DNA from 2 places in the Paenibacillus sp. FSL F4-0087 genome. Region 2 is predicted to be linked to the other one. Evidence: predicted binding sites of a transcription regulator. Region 2 holds the regulator's gene; the other holds the start of a gene.
What was found. The regulator LexA, encoded in region 2, represses DNA repair genes until DNA is damaged. The targets are predictions, from matches to a motif close to CGAACATATGTTCG.

Region 1: addB (helicase-exonuclease AddAB subunit AddB) is a predicted target of LexA. The motif match lies at 1,463-1,476, and genes of this name have one in related genera.

Annotation. Positions count from the first base shown of each region.
Region 1 is NZ_JBBODJ010000001.1:4,705,728-4,709,157, forward strand. It holds gene MHB84_RS21620 (class I SAM-dependent rRNA methyltransferase) at 1-1,343, shown strand, start outside; gene addB (helicase-exonuclease AddAB subunit AddB) at 1,542-3,430, shown strand, end outside.
Region 2 is NZ_JBBODJ010000001.1:5,411,295-5,414,724, reverse strand. It holds gene MHB84_RS24940 (hypothetical protein) at 1-439, opposite strand, end outside; gene MHB84_RS24935 (DUF896 domain-containing protein) at 566-775, opposite strand; gene MHB84_RS24930 (LysM peptidoglycan-binding domain-containing protein) at 872-1,249, opposite strand; gene lexA (transcriptional repressor LexA) at 1,556-2,182, shown strand; gene MHB84_RS24920 (aldehyde dehydrogenase) at 2,296-3,430, opposite strand, start outside.

The DNA.
Region 1 (3,430 bases), 710 kb from region 2:
AGCGGCTTGAACATGCACATCCATGGATATATAACAATGAAATTGCCTCTGTTGAAGGAAACCCCGAACCGGGAGATCTGGTCAATGTATTGAATCACCAAGGTCGCTATCTTGCGACGGGATACTATAATCCTGCATCTCAAATCACAGTTCGAGTCGTGGCGTATCAACCTTTGGAGTTTGAACAGATGGACACCGCGTTTTTTGCAGCGCGTTTCCGCGATTGCTTGCGCCACCGGGAGCGTTTTATCCAGGATGGAGAGGCATACCGTCTCGTTTATGGGGAAGCTGATTTCCTGCCAGGACTGATCGTTGACCGTTTTGGCAGCATCCTTGTTGTTCAATTGCTCACACTCGGCATGGACCGTTGCCGCGAAGCGATTGTACAAGCTCTAATTGAAGTGATGCAGCCGGAAGGCATCTATGAACGCAGTGATGTATCCATTCGTGAACTGGAAGGTTTGGAGCAGACGAAGGGACCATTGTACGGGGAGTGCCCTCGTCATGTCACGGTAACGGAGAATGGATTGCTTATTAAGGTGGATATCGTGGAAGGTCAGAAGACAGGGTACTTCTTCGACCAACGCGAGAATCGTGCAGCCATTGAACCACTTATGAAGGGTTGGGGTTATAAGAGTGGTATTACGCTCCAACAGGCTGAGCAGGATGGTACGCAGCAGTTGCTTCCTGTGAATAAAAGTGGCAAGGTTGTGACGTTCCCTTATTGGGATGGGGCCACTGTGCTGGAATGTTTCTCCCACACAGGCAGCTTCACATTGAACGCCTGCAAATATGGAGCAAAAAAAGTAACATGTCTTGATATCTCAGAACATGCGATTGAAAGTGCACGTACCAACGTAGAGCTGAACGGTTTTACTGATCGGGTCGAATTTGTCGTTGCGGATGCATTCCAATACTTGCGTGAACAGGTGAAAGGCCTAGATGAGCGTAACGTACGTGCACGTGCTGGTGAACAGAAAGTGGATACGTCCAAAGCGCTTGCAGCCGGTGGTAAAACATTTGATGTGGTTATCCTCGATCCACCAGCCTTTGCCAAAACGAAATCAGCAGTCAAAGGCGCATGCCGTGGATATAAGGATATCAATCTGCAAGGAATGAAGCTGGTGAATGAGGGTGGGTATTTAGTAACGGCAAGCTGTTCATACCACATGCGTCCGGATCTCTTCCTGGAAACTATTGCGGATGCAGCCGAAGATGCAGGCAAAATACTGCGTCTAATCGACTGGAAAGCGGCCGGTAAGGATCACCCGCAAATTTTGGGCGTAGACGAAGGTCATTACCTGAAATTTGCCATCTTCGAAGTACGTAGCAAAAAGAATTAATTGAGCGCGATTTCATTTTAAGATCGAATATACATTTACGCAAAGAGTCCACTGTTTTCATAAGCTGTGGGCTCTTTGCTATGCTCGTGGAGAAGCTTTCTGTAATTGCCGGATAGTGGCAAACGTATGTTCCGAACCAAGTCAGATATGTTATACTGGGAATTAAAATCTTGTTCGTGATGGTTTGGAGGATTAAACATGTCCGTACGCTTTGTTATTGGCCGGGCAGGCAGCGGTAAGAGTGCGCTGATTACCCGGGAAATCACATCCCTGCTTCAAAAGGAACCACAAGGTAAACCACTGATTCTTCTGGTCCCGGAACAGAGTTCGTTTCGAACTGAACAGTCACTTGTATCTTCAGGGGCTATTAAAGGTACCATGCGTGCTGAAGTGCTTGGTTTTCGCCGATTGGCCTATCGGGTAATGCAGGAGGCAGGTGGTTCTGCACGTATTCCCATTGGGGCTGAAGGCAAAAAAATGCTGCTCTACAAAGTGCTTCAGCGTCGTAAGGAAGAATTGAAGTTGTTTGGAGCATCAGGCAGCCAGCTGGGATTTATAGGAGACTTAAATGATTTATACAGTGAGTTTAAACGTTATGAACTTGACCCCACTTCACTTGAAGAAGGACTTTCCGCATGGAATACTTCCTCTTCTGCACCGATTCTGGGAGACAAGCTGCATGACTTGCTACTTATATACCGTGATTATGAAAAGGAATTAACCGAACTATATATCGATGATGAAGACACGTTGACTGAACTGACAGAGCGGTTGCCGGAGAGCACGTTGCTGCAAGATGCACAGATCTGGATCGATGGATTTCAGGGATTTACTCCGCAGGAAATGAGTGTCATAGGAAAATTGATGCTGCAAGCTTCTTCCGTTACAATTGCATTGACTTTGGATCGTGCTTACGATCACGGTGCACTTCCAGCAGAATTGGAGCTGTTCCATCCCACAGCGAGTGCATACGCACGTCTCAAAGGCATGGCCGAGGATCTGGGTGTCCTTAATGAGACAACCGTGCTTCAACCGGAAGTTTTGCCGAGATATGAGGGCAGTCCTGGACTGGCGCATTTGGAGGCTGGCTTTGATCGCAGAGTTCGCTGGAAGAGTGAGGGGCGTGATGCAGGTGTCCGACTATACGCCGCTGAGAACCGCCGGGCTGAAATGGAAGGAGCACTTCGTGAGATGCGTCGTCTGGCGCAAGATGAAGGTGCGCGTTATCGAGATATGGCAGTGCTTGTTCGTCAGTTGGATACATATGCCGACATTGCTGAGCCCCTATTCAGGGACTATGGCGTGCCTGTCTTTCTGGATCGGAGAAGAAATGAACTACATCATCCATTAGCGGAATTCATTCGTTCAGCACTCGATATCGTTCGCCGTCGCTGGCGTTATGAGGATGTATTTCGCTGTGTGAAAACGGATCTGCTGCTTCCACGGGGCGGTTCCATTACACGTGAAGATATGGACCAGCTCGAAAATTATATATTAGCTTGCGGAATTCACGGATACCGCTGGACAGATGGCAAGCCATGGAAGTATGTACCCAGCCTGTCCTTGGAAGACAACGATCAGGATGTCCGCAGCAGGGGCCGGGAGCAGATGCTGTCCTTAATGGAAAAATGCCGTACAGTGATTGTTGATCCACTGGGTGCTTTTGAGAAACGAATGAGCAAGGCAAAGACAGCTAAAGACCAATGTGCGGCGCTTTACAGATTACTGGAAGATGCTGAGATTCCTTGGAAGCTGGATCAGATGTCTGCAGAAGCCAAAGCCCAGGGTGATCCGGAACGTTCGAGAGAGCATCGTCAAATGTGGGGTGCCGTTCTAGATCTATTAGATCAGATGGTTGATATGATGGGGGCCGAACGGCTGGATATCGATCTATTTGCTGGGCTGATGGAGACCGGATTAACCGAACTGAAGCTGGGACTTGTTCCTCCAGCGCTTGATCAAGTGTTGGTTGGATCGATGGATCGTACACGTCTTCAGGGTATCAAGTACGTATTTATTCTGGGTGCAGTAGATGGTGAACTGCCTGCTGTGCCTCAGGATGATGGTGTATTAACTGAGCAGGAACG
Region 2 (3,430 bases):
CGGTATCATAACGATTAAGTAGTTTGGTAAATACCCATCTCTTACCTCGTGCATTATGCTCAATTACAACCGTACCTGGCTCAATTCTGAATTTCACGATATCATCGACTCCAATTGAACGCTCGCGGTTCCCTTTTGTCGTCAAAATCCGATTACTTCCTATTTTGACATAAGGGCGACGGAGCATGAAGATGACTGCCAAAAATACGTACAGCAACATGGTCACCCAGTCCCAAGTGGTCATCGGAGCTTTGACAAGAAATGTACTCATAAAGAGGTACAGGAATGCTAGTCCGATCAGAAAAATAGGAAACAGAAGGCTGCGTCCTTTAAATACGTCCTCACCTGGTGTACCGGAAATCGGTTTACCGCTTTTTTTGCGTTGCTGATTCAACTGCTTAGAATTTTTCCGAACCGTTCTCTCGAACGAACGCGACATGAGAATCCCCCTTAGATGTTCTTTGTATCGGCTTACATAACTGCAAACCAACATTTCCCCCTATAATTTGCAACCTCTAGATAACAGGAAGAAACCTAAATATCATATTGATATCATTAGGTTTCCTTAATGTTTGAGTTTGCCTTGGTGGCCCTGATCGTTCTCATCATCTACAATTTCAATCGAATCCAGTTGCTGTCTGAAATTGCTTCGAATGTTATTCAAATAGATTTCTCTAAGCTTGGCACGCTCTGCAAGCTCTTCCTCTGTCAATCCAGTGGATTTTTGCTTACGGGCCAATTCATTAATACGTGCTACCAGACTATCTATATCCAAGCTTGTCCCCTCCAAAAATACAAAGTCTTATTAACTTTGACATGATAAGGGCAGCTTGTCAAGCTGACATGCATTAGTGCGTGTGGATATGCAGTCTTATTCTGTGATTTGAGGCAGTATTAAGACTTGCCCCACTTGTATTGAAGTTGACTGAAGTTGATTCACTTTCTTAATTGCTTCTATATATACACGTGTATCCATTGTTTCAGGTTTGTGATCTAATGATATACTCCATAGTGTATCTCCTTGTGAAACTGCCATCTTCCCTCCAGGCAATAAATCGTTCTCATTGCCAGCGAACACAGTGAGTACTGTACTGCATCCAACCAGTATAATTAAGCTTACGATTATTAATTTCAAGACCCAAGTTGGGACATTACCTTTTACAAAAACCTTCTTAAAATTCCTTATGTTAGTTTCAACCACTTCTGAACGCACCGGTTCGTAAATGCTTTGATAAGTAGAATATCTCATTAAATATCGACCTCCAAACGTTTGTTCCTATCCGTTGAAATCAATATAACACGAACACTTGTTTTGCACAATAACTTTTTAGAACAATTGTTCGCTTTTTTTTGTTGCATCCTACATTCCAATATCTTTCTTCTATTGAAAAGGGAACTGTCATTTGCAGTATTTGATTAGACCAAAAGAAAATTTTCATCTTAATTCGCAAAAAAACATTGATTTTATGGCATTTTATTTAGAACTTATGTTTGTACGAACGGAGGTTCTATGTTATAATTTTCCCAAACGTTACTAAAATGGGGTTGATACGGTATGTCGAAGATATCCAGCAGGCAACAGGCTATTCTGGAGTTTATACGCAATGAAGTCCGGTTGAAGGGGTATCCTCCTTCCGTACGCGAAATTGGTGAAGCCGTTGGATTGGCTTCCAGCTCTACAGTACATGGACATCTGGATCGTTTGGAGAAGAAAGGTCTGATTAGACGTGACCCAACCAAACCAAGAGCCATTGAACTTCTCAGCCAGGAAGAGTCAGAGCATTCACATCAGTTTGCTCACAGCGTTGCTCGCATTCCTGTCGTGGGTAAAGTTACTGCAGGGGTTCCGATCACAGCAACAGAAAATATCGAAGATTACTTCCCTCTTCCCACGCATTATGTAGGCGAACAGAAAGTATTCATGCTTTCTGTCGTAGGAGACAGTATGGTAGAAGCAGGCATTGTTAACGGAGACTATGTTATCGTACGTCAGCAGCAAACTGCAGATAACGGCGATATCGTAGTAGCCATGACTGAAGACGATGAAGCAACGGTAAAAACGTTCTACAAAGAGAAAGATCATATTCGTCTTCAACCGGAAAATTCGACTTTTGAACCGTTGCGTTTGAAACACGTTAGCATCCTGGGCAAAGTCATCGGCCTTTTCCGTGATATTCATTAATATGTATTCTAGTTTTACAGAAGTCTCACAATAAGATACTTAAAGAGGTTGTCCCGTTCAACGGGACAACCTCTTTTTTTCTTATACAATATATATTGTTCTACGTTAGTCGATTATTCGCTGCGTTTAAGAATGCTTTTATGATGAGAGAACACTTCAAAACTCTGTTGACCATGGTAAGAACCCATTCCACTTTCCCCTACGCCGCCAAACGGGAGATAATGTGATGTCATATGAGACAAGGTATCATTAATACAACCACCACCAAAAGAAACTTGATTCAGAACCTGATTCTGCAGATCCTCATCCTGAGTGAAGAGATATAATGCCAGTGGTTTTGGACGACGAACAATCTCATCTAGCATGGGATCGAGGTCGGTATACTTAAATACAGGAAGAATTGGACCAAAGATCTCTTCTTGCATCACTGGGGATTTCCAATCCAATTCCCCGAGAACTGTTGGTTCAATGAGCAGCTGATCACGCTCAGAACGCCCACCGATTATTGCCTTGCCATCTTGGAGCAAAACGGATAAACGATCAAAGTTACGTGCATTGACAATGTGCGGAAAATCAGCATTTTTCATCACGTCATCTCCAAATTTATCCTGAATTTCTGCAGCGATCAATTCAAGTAATTTGTCATGTACGTGCTCGTGTACAAGCAAATAATCCGGAGCAACACAGGTTTGCCCAGCATTCAGGAATTTACCGCGGACAATGCGCTGAGCCGCCAGCTTCAAATCCGCATCCTGATGAACAATGACCGGACTTTTACCGCCTAGTTCTAACGTAACTGGAGTCAAATGCTCAGCAGCTGCCTTCATAACAATACGACCAACACCTGTACTGCCTGTAAAGAAAATATAATCAAACTTTTCTTTCAACAATGCCGTACTCGTCTCAACTTCCCCTTCCATAACTGCCATGTACTCACTAGGAAATATCTCATGGATCAAATCATAAGTTAGACGTGACACGGCTGGGGTTAATTCTGACGGTTTTATAATGGCACAGTTACCCGCAGCAATGGCTCCAATTAGAGGGCCGAAAGCCAGCTGGAACGGATAGTTCCATGGTGCAATAATAAGAGCAACTCCATAAGGTTCAGGATAAATGAAGCTTGTGCCATCGGGTATAGCAGAATTTGTAGGTACAGGTTTTGGTGTAGCCCATTCCTTCAAATGTTCCAATGCAAAATCCAGTTCACCTAACACGATCCGAATCTCAGAGCCATAAGCCTCTGTT